DNA from 3 places in the Bradyrhizobium sp. 186 genome. Region 1 is predicted to be linked to each of the others. Evidence: predicted binding sites of a transcription regulator. Region 1 holds the regulator's gene; each other region holds the start of a gene.
What was found. The regulator PhoB, encoded in region 1, activates phosphate uptake and scavenging genes when phosphate is short. The targets are predictions, from matches to a motif close to TGTCATNNANCTGTCAT.
Positions count from the first base shown of each region.

Region 2: the regulator PhoB is predicted to act here: its motif matches at 3,006-3,022, upstream of IVB18_RS16790 (UDP-2,3-diacylglucosamine diphosphatase).
Region 3: the regulator PhoB is predicted to act here: its motif matches at 1,144-1,160, upstream of IVB18_RS49070 (DUF2794 domain-containing protein).

Region 1 is NZ_CP082164.1:532,028-537,831, forward strand. Features, by position in the region: gene pstB (phosphate ABC transporter ATP-binding protein PstB) at 1-516, shown strand, start outside; gene phoU (phosphate signaling complex protein PhoU) at 528-1,244, shown strand; gene phoB (phosphate regulon transcriptional regulator PhoB) at 1,267-1,974, shown strand; gene IVB18_RS02395 (GcrA family cell cycle regulator) at 2,276-2,788, opposite strand; gene IVB18_RS02400 (aspartate aminotransferase family protein) at 3,241-4,449, shown strand; gene argF (ornithine carbamoyltransferase) at 4,449-5,384, shown strand; gene IVB18_RS02410 (Hsp33 family molecular chaperone) at 5,628-5,804, shown strand, end outside.
Region 2 is NZ_CP082164.1:3,521,111-3,526,914, reverse strand. Features, by position in the region: gene IVB18_RS16805 (caspase family protein) at 1-14, shown strand, start outside; gene IVB18_RS16800 (threonine/serine dehydratase) at 83-1,066, opposite strand; gene IVB18_RS16795 (glycosyltransferase family 1 protein) at 1,130-2,170, opposite strand; gene IVB18_RS16790 (UDP-2,3-diacylglucosamine diphosphatase) at 2,170-2,982, opposite strand; gene thiD (bifunctional hydroxymethylpyrimidine kinase/phosphomethylpyrimidine kinase) at 3,199-3,999, opposite strand; gene IVB18_RS16780 (Lrp/AsnC family transcriptional regulator) at 4,155-4,400, shown strand; gene IVB18_RS16775 (PqqD family protein) at 4,509-4,931, shown strand; gene IVB18_RS16770 (hypothetical protein) at 4,882-5,804, shown strand, end outside.
Region 3 is NZ_CP082164.1:10,267,420-10,273,223, forward strand. Features, by position in the region: gene IVB18_RS49065 (GNAT family N-acetyltransferase) at 72-602, shown strand; gene IVB18_RS49070 (DUF2794 domain-containing protein) at 709-1,080, opposite strand; gene IVB18_RS49075 (DUF1223 domain-containing protein) at 1,620-2,396, opposite strand; gene acnA (aconitate hydratase AcnA) at 2,617-5,337, opposite strand; gene ccmA (heme ABC exporter ATP-binding protein CcmA) at 5,592-5,804, shown strand, end outside.

The sequences.
Region 1 (5,804 bases):
AACCTGCTGCGCGCACGGGTCGGCATGGTGTTCCAGAAGCCGACGCCGTTTCCGATGACGATCTACGAGAACATCGCCTTCGGCATCCGCCTCTATGAGAAGATATCGAAGTCCGAGATGGACGTCCGCGTCGAGAAGGCGCTGCGCGGCGGCGCGCTGTGGAACGAGGTCAAGGACAAGCTCAACGCCTCGGGCCTGTCGCTGTCCGGCGGCCAGCAGCAGCGCCTCTGCATCGCCCGCACGGTCGCGGTGCGGCCCGAGGTCATCCTGTTCGACGAGCCCTGCTCGGCATTGGATCCGATCTCGACCGCCAAGGTCGAGGAGTTGATCCAGGAACTGTCCGAGAACTACACGATCGCGATCGTGACCCACAACATGCAGCAGGCGGCCCGCGTCTCCGACAAGACCGCCTTCATGTATCTCGGCGAGCTGATCGAGTTCGACGACACCAGCAAGATCTTCACGTCGCCGACCGATCGGCGCACGCAGGATTACATCACTGGCCGGTTCGGCTGAGGAGACGGGACATGGGTTCTGAACATACCGCAAAGGCCTTCGACACCGACCTCCAGGAACTCACCCGGCTGGTCGCCGAGATGGGCGGGATTGCCGAGCGCATGATCGTCGATTCCGTCGACGCGCTGATCCGGCGCGACGTCGCGCTCGGCCAGCGCGTGGTCGCAACCGACGTCGAGATCGACGTGCTCCAGAAGCGCATCGAGGAGCGCGCCGTACTGACCATCGCCCGCCGCCAGCCGATGGCGGTGGATCTGCGCGAGATCGTCGGCGCCATGCGCGTTGCGACGGATCTCGAGCGGATCGGCGATCTCGCCAAGAACATGGGCAAGCGCGTCGCGGCGCTGGAGACGGATTTCCATCCGCTCAAGCTGTTCCGCGGCCTGGAGCACATGACCGACCTCGTGCAGCAGCAAGTCAAGTCGGTGCTGGACGCCTATGCCGCGCATGATTTGCCGGCGGCGATGGCGGTGTGGAAAGGCGACGAGGAAGTCGACGCCATCTGCACCTCGCTGTTCCGCGAGCTCCTCACCTATATGATGGAGGATCCACGCAACATCTCGTTCTGCATCCATCTGATGTTCTGCGCCAAGAACATCGAGCGGATCGGCGACCACTCCACCAACATCGCCGAGACCGTGTTCTACATGATCGAAGGTCAGGCCATGACCGACAAGCGTCCGAAGGGCGACATGACGACCTTCGCCACGACGGTCCCGAATACTTGAATAGTTAAGGAGCGACGACACCATGGGCGCACGCATTATGGTGGTTGAGGACGAGGAAGCTCTGACCGAGCTTCTCCGCTACAACCTCGAAGGCGACGGCTATGACGTCGAGACGGTGATGCGCGGCGACGACGCCGACACCCGTCTCAAGGAGCATATCCCCGACCTGATCGTGCTCGACTGGATGCTGCCCGGGCTGTCCGGCATCGAGCTGTGCCGGCGGCTTCGCACCCGGCCGGATACTAAGCAGCTCCCGATCATCATGCTCACCGCCCGCGGTGAGGAGAGCGAGCGGGTGCGCGGGCTCGCGACCGGCGCCGACGACTACATCGTCAAGCCGTTCTCGGTGCCGGAGCTCCTGGCGCGCGTGAAGGGCCTGCTCAGGCGCGCAAGCCCGGAGCGGCTTGCCACCGTGCTCGCTTTTGGCGATATCGAGCTCGACCGGGAGAAGCGCCGCGTGGCGCGCTCGGGCCGGCCGATCGATCTCGGCCCGACCGAATATCGCCTGCTGGAGTTCTTCCTGGAACATCCGGGTCGGGTGTTCTCGCGCGAGCAACTGCTCGACAGCGTCTGGGGCCGCGACATCTATATTGACGAGCGTACCGTCGACGTCCACATCGGCCGTCTGCGCAAGCTGCTCAATCTCGGCCGCGAGCAGGACCCGATCCGCACCGTCCGCGGCGCCGGCTACGCGCTGGACGATCGTTTCGCGAAGGCGGAGCAGGCGTAAATTTTAGCGGGCTTGAGTTTGGCTGCGGCTACAATCTCAGCCGTCGTCCCGGACAAGCGTAGCTCCTGGCAACGCGCAGCGTTGTCCAGAGCGGAGCGCAGATCCGGGACCCACAACCACAGGGAGTGGTTGTTGCGCGAAAAAGGTCACTCCGAGTCCCCATAACTACATCTTTCGGTGGCTATGGGTCCCGGATCTGCGCGCTGCTCCGCGCGCTTGTCCAGGACGACAGCGAATGGAGTTTGCCGTCGTCAGTCGAGCTGCCGTCGCCTGGACGGTGAAGCCTTGATCGCCGACCAGCTCAGCGCGGCCCCGGCTTGGCCGGTGCGCGGCGACGATCAGCTGCCGGCTGGTACGCAACACGCGAATGCTGGGCGCAATAGGGCAGGCCCGAGAGCGCCCTGCCGCCGCAGAAGAAGAAGTCCGGGCTCGAGGGATCGCCGACCGGCCAGTGGCAGGTCGCCTCGTTCAGTTCGAGCAGCGACAACCGCTGGCTCATCGGCACCACGTTGTCGTAGGTGACCGGATCCGGCTCCTCCTCGACCTCGAAGGCCTGCGCCAGCGCGGTGTTGCCGCGCGAGATCGGACGGGTTACCCGCATCATATGCTGCGCGGGGCGCGCCTTGCGCGGCCGAGGAGCAGCGGATGATGGGCTCTTGGCCCGGCCGGACAGGCCGAGCCTGTGCACCTTTCCGATCACGGCGTTGCGGGTCACATTGCCGAGCTCAGCCGCGATCTGGCTGGCCGAAAGTCCGGCCTCCCAGAGCTTTTTCAACTGCTCGACGCGATCGTCGGACCAGGTCAAAACCGTCATTGCACCCTTTCCCTCGCTGCGCACCACCATGCTGGGGCCTCACAGCGAATGCCTAAGCCTTGAAAAACCCGTGCCGCCAGAATCCCTTGAGGCTCGCCGGGCGCGCGAAGTGCGCCCGAACGTTACGCCGGTACATGAGGACTTAGAGATCAGAACCGCTGCACGAGATGTCGTATCTGACAAGCCAAACGCTACAATATGGCGTGACTCACGCGCAAGAGTCCGCGGACTCGCTTCCACATGTTCCGTGGCTAAAAGCCGGAAAATCGTCACCGCAAGACTACGGATTCAGCGTTTCGCGAGGCTTTCCGGGCGGCATTGACACCCGTCTTACCAGGCATAAGATGGTGATACGTGCCGCCCTGAAAAGGCGGCACGTTTCGTTTTCCGGGCCGGTCAATGGTGCGCTGCGCAATGCACGCTCAGTCCGTCCGCAACATCCAAGTGACGTCATGACCAACAGCGCCGCGCCGCATCTGCTTCCCGTTTTCGCCAGAACCGACCTCGGTTTCGAGCGCGGCGAGGGCTGCTGGCTGATCGCGACCAATGGCGACCGTTATCTCGATTTCACCTCGGGCGTCGCCGTGAACGCGCTCGGCCATGCCCATCCCGCGCTGGTCAAGGCTTTGCAGGAGCAGGCCACGAAACTGTGGCACATGTCGAACCTGTTCCAGAGCCCGGACGGCGAACGTCTGGCGAGCCGCCTGTGCAGTGAGAGCTTCGCCGACTTCGTGTTCTTCTGCAATTCAGGCGCCGAAGCGCTGGAATGCGTGATCAAGGTCGTGCGCCGCTACCAGGCCGCAAAAGGCCATCCCGACCGCTATCGCATGATCACCTTCGAAGGTGCCTTCCACGGCCGCACGCTTGCAACGCTGGCTGCGACCGGCTCGGCGAAATATCTCGAAGGTTTTGGTCCGCCGATGGACGGTTTCGACCAGGTTCCGCATGGCGACCTCGAAGCCGTCAAGAAGGCGATCGGTCCGCAGACCGCAGGCATCCTGATCGAACCGATCCAGGGCGAGGGCGGTGTGCGTTCTGCCACCCCGGCGTTCCTCAAGGCGTTGCGCAATCTCTGCGACGAGCGCGGCCTGTTGCTGGCGTTCGACGAGGTGCAGACCGGCATGGGCCGCACCGGCGATCTCTTCGCCCATCGCCGCCTCGGCGTCACGCCCGACGTGATGTCGCTGGCCAAAGCGCTCGGCGGCGGCTTTCCGATCGGCGCGTGCCTTGCGACCGCGGAGGCGGCCTCCGGCATGACGCCCGGCTCGCACGGCTCGACCTTCGGCGGCAATCCGCTCGCGATATCCACCGCCAATGCGGTGCTCGACGTCATGCTCAAGCCCGGCTTCTTCGATCACGTGCAGAAGATGTCGCTGCTCTTGAAGCAGAAGCTCGCCTCCGTGATCGACCGTTACGGCAACGTCGTCAGCGAAGTGCGCGGCGAGGGGCTTCTGATCGGCATCAAGGCCGTGGTGCCGTCGGGCGATCTCGTTGCGGCGCTGCGCGACGAAAAGCTCCTCACGGTCGGGGCCGGCGACAATGTCGTGCGCTTTCTGCCGCCTTTGATCGTCACGGAAACGGAGATCGAGGACAGCGTCGTGCGGCTCGAACGCGCTTGTGCCGCGATTTCCGCAGGCCAGACCAAGCGGGCGGCAAGCTGATGAGCCAGACGCCCAACAAGACGCCAAAGCATTTCCTCGATATCGACGAGCTGCCGCTGTCGGAGCTCAAGCGGATGCTGGCCGCATCATCCGCGATGAAGGCGAAGCAGAAGGCGCATCAGCCGGTCAAGCCGCTCGAAGGCAAGACGCTGGCGATGATCTTCGAACGCCCGTCGACGCGGACGCGGGTGTCGTTCGACGTCGCCATGCGCCAGCTCGGCGGCGAGCCCATCATGCTGACCGGCGCCGAGATGCAGCTCGGCCGCGGCGAGACCATCGCCGATACCGCACGCGTGCTGTCGCGCTATGTCGACGCGATCATGATCCGCATCCTCAACCACGATGCGCTGCTCGAGCTTGCGGCGAACGCCACCGTGCCCGTCATCAACGGGCTGACGCGGCGCTCGCATCCTTGCCAGGTGATGGCCGACCTCATGACCTATGAGGAGCATCGCGGCCCAATCGAGGGCAAGACGGTGGCTTGGACCGGCGACGACAACAACGTGCTGGCGTCCTGGGCCCATGCGGCCGAGCGCTTCAAGTTCCAGCTCAATGTCGCGACCCCTCCGGAGCTCGCGCCGAAGAAGGCGATGCGCGACTGGATCAAGGCGACCGGCGCCCCGATCGTGCTCGGCACCGATGCGGAAGCCGCGGTGCACGGCGCCGATTGCGTCGTCACCGACACCTGGGTGTCGATGGGCGACAAGGAAGGCGAGCACCGCCACAACGTGCTCAAGCCCTACCAGGTCAACGCCAAGCTGATGTCGCTCGCCAGGCCCGACGCGCTGTTCATGCACTGCCTGCCCGCCCATCGCGGCGAGGAGGTCACCGACGAGGTGATCGACGGCCCGCAATCGGTCGTGTTCGACGAGGCCGAAAATCGCCTGCACGCGCAGAAGGGCATTCTGGCCTGGTGCTTTGACGCGGTGAAATAAAGCGACGCGGTGAGGTAGCTATCCGTCGTCCCGGCGAAGGCCGGGACCCATACCGCGGAATCTCTCTTGTGGCAGGCAAGTGGAGGCCGAGGGTCTTCGCCAAACCAAGGCCCGTGGTTATGGATCCCGGCCTTCGCCGGGACGACACCGAACTTGTTCTGCCCGCACACGATCCAATCTCGTCCGGAACACTCAGCCTCACTGCCCTTCCATTTCCCGCCTTCCGACCCCAAATAGAGCGCCATGGTTCCCCAATCCCCTGACATGAAAACCGGCTCCGAAGGCCCGGTCCGCGCGCCATCAGCAATTCCGATCGATGACGCTGTGCTGCCTTATGAGATCGACGCACTCGACGTGCGCGGGCGCTTGGTGCGGCTTGGCCCGGCGCTCGACGAGATCCTCACCAAGCACGATTACCCC
Region 2 (5,804 bases), 3.0 Mb from region 1:
GCTTCATGCACTGATCGCGCCCTGAGCGCACACGATAAAGGGGCAGAGCGGCGACGCTCTGCCCCTTCTTCATCTCAGAAAATCACGCAACAAGCTCGGCGAACAAATCGGCGTCGACATTGCCGCCGGAGAGCACGATGACCACGTTCTTGCCGGCGACGTCGAGACGCCCCGCAAGCAGCGCGGCGAGTCCGACGGCGCCGCCGGGCTCGACCACGAGCTTCAGCTCGCGATAGGCAAAGGCGACGGCGGCGCCGACTTCCTTGTCCGATGCGGTCACGCCGCGCGCCAAGAGCTTGCTGTTGATCGCAAACGTCATCTCGCCGGGGATCAGCGCCATCAGCGCGTCGCAGATGGTGCGGCCCGCGGGCGCATGCGGCTCGCGATGGCCTGCCGTCAGCGAAAGGCTGTGGTCGTCGAACGCCTCCGGTTCGGCCACCACGATCTGGGCCAGCGGATAACGCGCCTTCACCGCGGTCGCGACGCCCGCGATCAGGCCGCCGCCGGAGGCTGGTGCCACCACGATGTCAGGCGCAATGCCGAGGCTCGCCATGTCCTCGGCGATCTCACGGCCGGCGGTGCCCTGGCCGGCGATCACAAACGGATCGTCATAAGGTCTGACCAGCGTCGCGCCGCGCTTCTCGGCGATGCCGCGCGAGATCGCCTCGCGGTCGTCGCGGTCACGGTCATACAGCACGACCTCGGCGCCGTAGGATTTGGTGCGCTCACGCTTGGAGAGCGGCGCATCCGCAGGCATCACGATGGTCGCCTGCATGTCGAGAATCTTCGCCGCCGCTGCCACGCCCTGGGCGTGGTTGCCGGAGGAGAACGCGACGACACCGCCTGCGCGCTTGTCCTGCGGGATCGAGGCCACCTTGTTGAAGGCTCCGCGGAACTTGAAGGAGCCGGTGCGCTGGAGCATCTCCGGCTTCAGGAAGACCTTTGCGCCGACGCGCTCATTGAGCACGGGAAAGGACAACAGGGGGGTGCGGATGGCGAAGGGCGCGATCACGCGCGCTGCGGCGTCGATATCGGCGGGGCCGATCGGAAGGGGCTGTTCGGTCATAGCCGATGTTATCGCGGCTGATGAGGCGCGGGCAAGACACCTCAGCGAGAGGATTTTGTCCCGTCAGGCGACGAAGCGCGCCAGATCCGCCCCGTTCCGGCCGGGCAGCACCGCGCCGACCGCCAAAATGCTGTCGACGAAGGCCCGGGCCGAGGCCTCCCAGGTATAATCGGCGGCGAATTCGACACAGGCCTGCCTTGAAACGTCGAGTGCGGCGAAGCAAGCGCTGCGCAGATCGTGATCCAGCGCGCCGACCGGCGCATCGCCGATCACGTCGCGGGGCCCCTTCACCGGGAAGGCCGCGACCGGCAGGCCGCTCGCCAGCGCTTCCAGCAGGACCAGGCCGAACGTGTCGGTCCTGCTCGGAAACACGAAGACATCGGCCGCCGCGTAGATGTCCGCCAGTTCCTCGCCGTGCTTTTCGCCGAGGAAGATCGCATCCGGATAAGCCTCTTCGAGCGCGACACGCGCCGGCCCATCGCCGACGATCACCTTGGTGCCGGGCAGATCGAGGTCGAGGAAGGCCTCCAGATTCTTCTCCACCGCGACCCGGCCGACCGGGAACACCGGCACCGGCAGGCAGAGATCGATGGCGCGGGGGTGGAACAGGCTGGTATCGACGCCGCGCGGCCACAACACGACATTGGTAAAGCCGCGCTCGCCGAGTTCACAGGCGAGCGCCGGCGTTGCGGCCATCACGGCCCGGCTGCTGCTGTGGAAACGGCGCAGCGCCCGCCAGATCAGGGATTCCGGAACCGGCATCCTGGCACGGACATATTCGGGAAAGCGGGTGTGGAAGCTGGTCGTGAACGGCAGCTTGCGCTGGCGACAATAGCGGCGGACCATTAAGCCGATCGGCCCTTCGGTGGCGATATGGATGCTGTCGGGACGGGCCTCTTCGATCAGCTTCGCGATCTTCGCCGGCCGCGGCATCGCAAGACGCACGTCGCGATAGCTCGGCATCGCGAAGGTGCGGAACGATTGCGGCGTCAGGAACGTGAACGCGACGCCAAGCGCCTCGGCGGCGTCAGCGAGCTTGGTCAGCGTCCGAACCACACCGTTGACTTGCGGGTGCCAGGCGTCGGTCGCGACCAGGATGCGCATCAAGCTGCCCTTGCCGCCACGGGCACGACCGGGACCGCCTTCTGCAACTGATCCGCCCAGGTGATGATCTCGAAACGGCCGTCGTCGTGCTCGACCAGCGCCGTGCAGCTCTCGACCCAATCGCCGCAGTTCATGTAGCGGATACCGCCCTCGTCGCGGATCACGGCGTAGTGGATGTGGCCGCAGATCACGCCGTGGGCGTCGTGGCGGCGCGCCTCGGCGGCGAGCGCCTGCTCGAACGCGCCGATATAGTTGACGGCGTTCTTGACCTTCTGCTTGGCCCATTGCGACAGCGACCAGTACGGCACTTTGAACATGCGCCGGAAGAAGTTGACGAAGCGATTCATCTGGATCGCGAAGTCGTAGGCCTTGTCGCCGAGATGGGCGAGCCAGCGCGCGTTCTGCACCACGAGGTCGAAGATGTCGCCGTGGATGACGAGATAGCGCTTGCCGTCCACTCCGGTGTGGACGGTGTTCTCGACGACGTCGATCCCGCCGAAATGCGTGCCGTAATAGTTGCGCAGGAATTCGTCGTGATTGCCGGGGATGTAGATGACCTTGGCACCCTTGCGCGCCTTGCGCAAAAGCTTCTGAACCAGGTCGTTATGCGATTGTGGCCAGTGCCAGCTCGATTTCAGCGCCCAGCCGTCGACGATGTCGCCGACGAGATAGATGGTATCGGCGTCGTGGAAGCGCAGGAAGTCCAGCAGAAGGTCGGCTTGCGAACCGCGGGCTCCGAGATGAACGTCGGAGATGAACAAGGTGCGAAAGCGCCTTTCAGGGCTCTCGTCACTCACATCGTAACTTCCCATGCGACAGCCTGTAACAATATCCCGTGACAGGGGGATGACCGATTGAACCTTTGAGGCACCCTCAGATAACGAATCAAACCTCGCCTCGCTCTCCCCGCGAATATCAGTCGCATGCGACAATCAGGCGACATGGCGCCGCACAGGCCTCCGCAAAACCCGGAGGGACATGGCCTTACTGGTTAACGACGGGAGCCGACGCAGCGCGCGAAGCCGACGTCAGTAAAACCTGTGGAAATGATGGATCGGCCCGTGGCCGTGGCCGACGCTGAAGCGGTCGGCGGCCGCAATCGCCGCGCTGATCCAGGCCTTGGCGTTGCGCACGGCGCCCTCGAGATCCTCGCCCTTGGCAAGCCCCGCCGCGACCGCTGAGGACAGCGAGCAGCCGGTGCCATGGGTGTTTTGGGTGGCGACGCGTGGCGCGGCGAGCGCGATCGTTCCTTCGGCGCTGACGAGATAGTCGGTGCTCTCGGCGCCCTCGCCGTGGCCGCCCTTGATCAGCACCGCGCGACAGCCGAGCGCCAGCAGGCGGCGCCCCTGGCCTTCGATGTCGGCCTCGGTTCGCGCGACGGGTTCGTCGAGCAGAGCGGCAGCCTCCGGCAGGTTGGGTGTGATCACCGAAGCCAGCGGCATCAACTTCGTGCGCAGGGCGTCGACGGCGTCGGACGCCAGCAGGCGATCGCCGGAGGTTGCGACCATGACGGGATCGAGCACGACGTGGCGGGGTGCCCAGCGCGACAGCGCGGCTGCGATCGCATCGATGCTGGCGGCCTGCGCCACCATGCCGATCTTCACCGCGCCGACGTCGAGATCGGAGAACACGGCATCGATCTGTGCGGTGACGAAATCGGCCGGCACCGCGTGAATGCCGGTGACGCCTTTTGTGTTCTGCGCCGTCAGTGCCGTGATGACAGAGGCGCCGTAGACGCCGAGCGCGGCAAAGGTCTTCAGATCCGCCTGGATACCGGCGCCACCGCTCGAATCGGAGCCGGCGATGGTGAGCGCCACGGGCGTCGTCATGGGGCGATTTTCCGCTGGTTCGGGGCCATGATCCGTCCTACCGCGCATGCCGGGAGGCAGCAAGTTTGCTTGCGCCCGGAGGCAGCAAGTTCGCTTGCTAAATCCGGCCGATTTTGGCCTATTAGCCCGCCAGATATGACTTCGGAGTGACTGCAATGGTTCCCTTTTTCGTCCAGATCAAATGCAAGCTCGGCCAGTCCTATACGGTCGCGAATGCGCTTGCCGAGGCCGAGATCGCTTCCGAGATCTACTCCACGGCCGGCCATTACGACTTGCTGGTGAAGTTCTACGTCGACAAGGACACCGACATCGGCCACTTCATCAACGAGAAGGTGCAGGTGCTGCCCGGCATCCAGGACACCCTCACCATCATCACCTTCAAGGCGTTCGGGGCGGTCTAGCTGCCCGGAATTGTCGCAATTGGCGCAGTTCTCGCAGCCGAACGCCTATGCTAGCGTGCGGCCCTTGGAATTGCGGTTCTTGGAATTGAAGTGAGTACTGAGCAAGTCATGGCCCTCACCGTTTCGGTGCCGCTGCTGATCAGCCAGCAGTTTGATAGTGAAGTGGTGTTGGCCAACTATCAGAACGGCGTCTACTACAACCTCGACGGCAGCGCCGCCCAGGTCTGGCTCGGCATCAAGGCCGGCCGAACGGTTGAGGAGATCGCGAGCGCATGTGCCGCCGCGACCGGCGGCGATCCCGCCTCCATTGCGCAGCAGGTGCAAGCCTTCATCGACAGCATGCTGGCGGAAGGCCTCATCGCGAATGGCGAGGCCGATCCGCGCGCCGAGAGATGGTCGCCGGTGCTCAAGGACGAATTCGCCGCCCCGGAATTCCAGCGCTTCGACAATCTGCGGGAGCTCTTGCTGATGGATCCCGTGCATGACGCCGGCGACGAAGGCTGGCCGCTCCGCGAGCCCCATGAAGGCTAGCGGTCTCATCCGGCAGCAGATCACGGCGGTTTTCGCCAGAGCGGCATCGGAGCCGATCGAAGCCTACGCCCGCTGCGGCCCGTTCGGCTTGCGTCTCGAATTTGCCTCGCAGGATTTGGCCGGCACGTTCCTGCCCGCTTACATCCTGCGCGCACCAGGCAATTTCGATCTCGACCTGCGCTTCATCACCGCCGCCGACCATGATCTCTCCGCGCTGGTGCCGGAAGCCGCCGAGCGCCCGCGCCTGTTGATCGAGGACGGGATCTATTCGGTATGGCAGCCGGCCGTCATTCCCGTGCTGTTCGCGATCGACCTGGTCGCACGGCACGGCATCGCGTGGCTGCCCAAGGGCGAGGCACCGCCCTGGATCCGCAGCCGTCCGGCGATCTCGCTGATCCATGCCATGATGCACGATACGCCCTGGTGTGCCGTTCACGCCGCGGCGGTCGGAAGCACGGCGGGGTTCACGCTGCTGGCCGGCGAAGGCCACAGCGGCAAGACCACCGCGACGCTCTCCTGCGCGAAGGCCGGCTGGCACTATGCGGGCGACGATTTTGTCGCGGTCGACAGCGAGACCGGACAGATCGAACCGCTGTTCTGCTCCGCGCGGCTGCGCCCTGCCCTGGTCGACACGTTTCAAAGCTTCATCGGCGAGACCACGCCGGTCTCGGACTTCAACGGCGAGCCGCGCCACGAGCTGAGCCTTGCCGATCTCGGGAACCGGATCGGCGGCGGCCGGCTGCGCGCGATCTTCATCCCCCGCAGGCGCGGCGCGGCATCGCCCCAATTCGCGCCGGCCCGGCAGTCGGACGCGTTTCGCGCGCTGCTGCCGACCACGGCCTACGAATTGCCGGGATGGCCCAACGTGATCGC
Region 3 (5,804 bases), 680 kb from region 1:
CCGGGACAAGCCCGGCCATGACGGCCAATGAAGAGCGTTGCTTCCGGGCGATCCATTGGTATCTTCTCCCCATGTCCGCACTTGAAATCAGGCCCACGACCGAGGCCGACCTTCCCGCCATCACCGCCATCTACGAGCATGCGGTCCGCCACGGCACCGCGACGTTCGAGCTGGAGCCGCCCGATCTCGCGGAGATGACGCGCCGCTACCGCGCGCTGGTCGACGGCGGCTATCCCTATTTCGTCGCCATGCTCGACGGGCGCGTCGCCGGCTATGCCTATGCCGGCGCCTACCGGCCGCGGCCGGCCTATCGCTTCACGGTCGAGAACTCGATCTATCTCGACCCGTCCTTCCACCGCCGCGGCGTCGGGTTGCTGTTGCTGGAGCGGCTGATCATCGAGTGCGAGGCGCGCGGCTTCCGCCAGATGATCGCGGTCATCGGCGATTCCGCCAATGCCGGCTCGATCGGCGTGCATACCAAGGGCGGCTTCAAGATGATCGGCACGCATCCCAGTGTCGGGCTGAAATTCGGCCGCTGGCTCGACACGGTGATGATGCAGCGCGACCTCGGCGAGGGCGCAAGCACGGTGCCGGGGAAATAATCCTCAGTCTTGTAGGGTGGGCAAAGCGAAGCGTGCCCACCATGCTGCGGTGACTGCGGAAACATGGTGGGCACGGCGCGTTGCGCCTTTGCCCACCCTACGACGGCTACACCACCGCCAGCTTGCGGTCGATCACCAGCAGCACACGCTCCAGCTCATGGCCGCGGCGCAGGATCAGGCCGGTCGCCGAGATCACGCTGTACATGCCCTGCTTGCGCGCGAGCCGCGGATCCTTCTCGATGCGATAGATCGGCACCTCGGAGGCGCGGCGAAACACCGAGAACACCGCGCGGTCCTTGAGGAAGTCGATGGCATAATCGCGCCACTCGCCGTCGGCGACCATGCGGCCGTAGAGATTGAGGATGCGATGCAGTTCGAGCCGGTTGAACGTCACCCGGCCGGGTTGGGCGTTCGCAGCAGTGGTGCGCGCGACTGCGCGCTGCTCGCTCGGATCGGCATCCTCCGACGTCAGACTCATGGAGCGTCTCCTGTCGCATCAGCATGATCGCGTCCGCGAAACCGTCCCCCGGGATCGCGGATCATGACGGTTGCATGATCGCGCCAACCGGTCTCCGCCGCAAGAGGTTCCCGGCCGAACTTGCCAAACCGGACGCGGATCAATGCACACGCAGCGATGGAACTCCGCAGCGGCAAACCGTCACGGGATCGTTAGCAGGAATCATAGTATCGCCGCTTTTCTGCCTAGCGACTGCCGCCCTGCATTGCGAGAAGACTCACGTGCGTTGACCCGGTCCTTTCGGTTCCGGATTCCTCAGCCCCCAGCCCCCCGGGGTCGTCGGGATCGGGTCTGTACGCACGACAAGGAGGGCCAACGCAAGTTGGTCCTTTTTGGTTTGTATCGGGATGTTTCCGGCTCGCTGTCATTCCGGAGCGTGCGACAGCGCGAGCCCGGAATCCATCAATCCGATTTTCCAAGATAAGAAATGGATTCCGGGCTCGCGCCAAAGCGGCGCGCCCCGGAATGACAAAGACCGGTTTGTCGGAGCGATCTGCGCTTCAGTGCAGCGACGTATACGCCGCGCCCAGCATCGGGCCGGGCTTCTCGCGGCTGCCGTCCTGGATGTAGACCACCGCACCATCGACGCCGTCGCGCGTGAGGTTCTCGATCGGCACCGTCCAGCTTTCCGAACGTCCGGTCCAGTCGCCGACCTTGAGCAGGTTGCGCACGACGTTGTGATAGGTGACCTGCTGTCCGCGATTTTCGCCGCGACTGATCGCGATCGGCATCGACTTGGCAATTGAGCAGATCCAGACTTCGCCATGCGAGATCGCGGGCTCCTTGCTCGCGGCCACCGAGACGTTGATCTGCTTGCCCGAGAGCGACATCGACACCGGCACGCTCATCACGCCGGCGCCGTTGTCGGTCTTGCCGATCGCGCTTTCGATGCCGGCGCGATCGCTGCCGATGACGTGAGTGGAGCCGTTGACCACGACCTGCGGCGTATAGACCTCACGGTCCCCGCGCATGCGCGAATAGGCACGCTGCCGTGCCGAGAAACGCGAATCCGCCAGCGTGTCCTTCCAGCCGAGATAATCCCAATAGTCGATCGGCATGCTCAGGGCGATGATCGAGGGATCGCTGGAGAGATCGCCGATGATCTTGTCGGCGGGCGGGCAGGACGAGCAGCCCTGCGAGGTGAAGAGCTCGACCACGGCGCGGGGGTCAGCCTCGGCAGGACGGATGACGGCGACGATCGCACAGATACCGAGTGCTCCCGACCAGAAGGCACCGGACCAGCGCGAAACCAGATGAGAAGCCGTCATTGCTGTCATGTCGAACGCCGCACACCATTGCTCGTGAAAGGGAAATCTTACCGCCGGATGGTCACCGTAGTCTTACGGGCGCCGCACATTCAATCGTCCCGGGCGAGGTTCTCCGCCAGGCCGGCCCATCTGAAGCCTATCGCAAACGCGCGAAGGCGACCTTGTGATAGGCCGCCTTCGTTTAAGCTTCTACTCACTTCGCAGTGAGCCACCGTTCACAAATCCGCGCTTACGCCGCGAGCTTGCGCAGCACATAGTGCAGGATGCCGCCGTTGCGGTAGTAGTCGAGCTCGTCCAGCGTATCGATGCGGCAAAGCAGCGAAACGCGCTGCAACGAACCGTCGCTGGAGACGATCTCCGCGGTCAGCTTCTGACGCGGCTTGAGGTCGCCGACCAGGCCGCGCAGCGTGACCTTCTCGTCGCCCTTCAGACCGAGCGATGACCAGGAGGTACCGTCCTCGAAGGTCAGCGGCAGCACGCCCATGCCGACCAAATTGGAGCGATGGATGCGCTCGAAGCTTTGGCAGATCACGGCGCGCACGCCGAGCAGGCGAGTGCCCTTGGCGGCCCAGTCGCGCGAGGAGCCGTTGCCGTATTCGGCGCCGGCGAACACCACCAGCGGCACGCTCTCCTGCTGATACTTCATCGCGGCGTCGTAGATCGACATCTGCTCGCCGTCGGGCCAGTGCTTGGTCAGACCGCCCTCGGGAATGTTGCCGTCGGCGCCCTTAAGCATGAAATTCTTGATGCGGATGTTGGCGAAGGTGCCGCGCATCATCACTTCATGATTGCCGCGCCGCGTGCCGTACTGGTTGAAGTCGGCCGGGCGCACTTGATGCTCGCTGAGATACTTGCCAGCAGGCGAGGTGAGCTTGATCGAACCGGCCGGCGAGATGTGATCGGTGGTAATCTTGTCGCCGAACATCGCGAGGATGCGCGCCTCGATGATATCGGTGACCGGCTCCGGCTCCTTCTTCATGCCGTCGAAATAGGGCGGGTTCTGCACATAGGTCGAGCTCATGTTCCAGCGATAGGTCTCGCTCTCGACCGTCTTGATCTTGCGCCAGTTGGTGTCACCCTTGAACACGTCGGCATACTTCTTCTTGAAGATCGACGCGGTCACGAACTTCTTCATGAAGGCGTTGATCTCCTTGGTCGTCGGCCAGATATCCTTGAGGTACACCGGCTTGCCGTCCTTGCCTTCGCCGAGCGGCTCGACGGCGAGGTTCTTGGTCACGCTGCCCGCAAGCGCGTGGGCCACGACGAGCGGCGGCGAGGCGAGATAGTTCGCCTGCACGTCCGGCGAGACACGGCCTTCGAAGTTGCGGTTGCCGGAGAGCACGGCAGCCGCGACGATGCCGTTGTCGTTGATCGACTTCGAGATCTCTTCCGGCAGCGGACCGGAATTGCCGATGCAGGTGGTGCAGCCGAAGCCGACCAGGTTGAAGCCGACCTTGTCGAGATCGGTCTGCAGACCGGAATCGGCGAGATAGGCCGCGACAACCTGGCTGCCCGGGGCAAGCGAGGTCTTCACCCACGGCTTGGCCTTGAGGCCCTTCGCGGCAGCGTTACGGGCCAGGAGCCCGGCGCCGATCAGCACGCTCGGGTTCGAGGTGTTGGTGCAGGAGGTGATCGCCGCGATCACGACGTCGCCATGGCCGATGTCGAAGTTCTTGCCTTCAACCGCGAAGCGCTTCGCGGGCTCCTCGGTCTTCTTGTATTCGGTGCTGAGCGCGAGCGAAAAGCCTTCGGCCACCGAGGGCAGCGCGATGCGGCCTTCGGGACGCTTCGGGCCGGCCATCGAGGGCACGACGTCGCCGAGATCGAGCGTCAGCGTCTCCGTGAACACCGGATCCGCCGACTTGGCGGTGCGGAACAGCCCTTGCGCCTTGGCATAGGCCTGCACCAGCGCAACGCGCGGCGCGGCCCGGCCGGAGGTCTTGAGATAATCGATCGCGGCGGCATCGACCGGGAAGAAGCCGCAGGTCGCACCATATTCGGGAGCCATGTTGGCGATGGTCGCCTTGTCGGCGACCGAGAGATGGTCGAGGCCGGGGCCGAAGAACTCGACGAACTTGCCGACCACGCCGAGCTTGCGCAGCATCTGCGTCACGGTGAGCACGAGGTCGGTCGCGGTGACGCCTTCCTTCATGGCGCCCTTCAGCTTGAAGCCGACGACGGTGGGCAGCAGCATCGACAGCGGCTGACCGAGCATGCAGGCTTCCGCCTCGATGCCGCCGACGCCCCAGCCGAGCACGGCGAGACCGTTGACCATGGTCGTGTGGGAGTCGGTGCCGACGAGCGAGTCGGGATAGGCGACCTCGAAGGTGCCGGTCTTCTTGCCGACCGTCATCTTCTCCTTCTTGGTCCAGACCGTCTGGGAGAGATATTCGAGATTGACCTGGTGGCAGATGCCGGTGCCGGGCGGCACGACCGAGAAGTTCGAGAACGCCTTCTGGCCCCACTTCAGGAACTCGTAGCGCTCCTGGTTCTGCTTGTATTCTTCAGTGACGTTCTTGCCGAAGGCCTTGTTGTCGCCGAAGAAGTTCACGATCACGGAGTGGTCGATGACGAGATCGACCGGCACCAGCGGGTTGATCTTCTCGGCGTCGCCGCCAAGCTTCTGCATGGCGTTGCGCATCGCGGCGAGATCGACCACCGCCGGCACGCCGGTGAAGTCCTGCATCAGCACGCGGGCGGGGCGGAACGCGATCTCATGCTCGAGCGACTTCTTGCGCAGCCATTTGGACACCGCGACGATGTCCTCCTTCTTGACCGAGCGGCCGTCCTCGTTGCGAAGCAGGTTCTCGAGCAGGACCTTCATCGAATAGGGAAGCTTGGAAATTCCCTTCAGACCATTCTTTTCCGCCGTGGGCAGGCTGTAATACACATAGGTCTTGGCGCCGACCTTGAGGGTCTTTTTGCATTTGAAGCTGTCGAGCGAGGTCATGTAGGAAATCCCAATTGTTAGTTATACCCGGCAAGGGGTATTTTAACACCGTCAGCGAATCCGGCTGGGTCGCTTGCAGGGGCAGGTTGAGTTGCTGCATCAAGTAGTTCCGGGCTTATAGAAGCTTTCTAACCGCGCCGCCACAGCCACAATCGTACCGCAGCAATTCGCGAGCCAAAAATTCTGATGCGCTACCCCAAGATTTACTTAGGGTTTTCCTGGGGGCTCCGTTGAGGGCTTCAACACAAGGCGATATCCGCCTCTCCGGCAACGGGCTCATATGCGTTCGGGGCGGCCGCGAGGTGTTTGCCGGCCTCGATTTCGAAGCCGCGACCGGCGAAGCAGTGGCCGTCATGGGCCGCAACGGATCGGGCAAGACGTCGCTGTTGCGACTGATCGCGGGCCTGCTTATTCCGGCCGGCGGCACCATCGCGCTGGCGGGGGGTGATGCCGAGTTGACGCTCCCC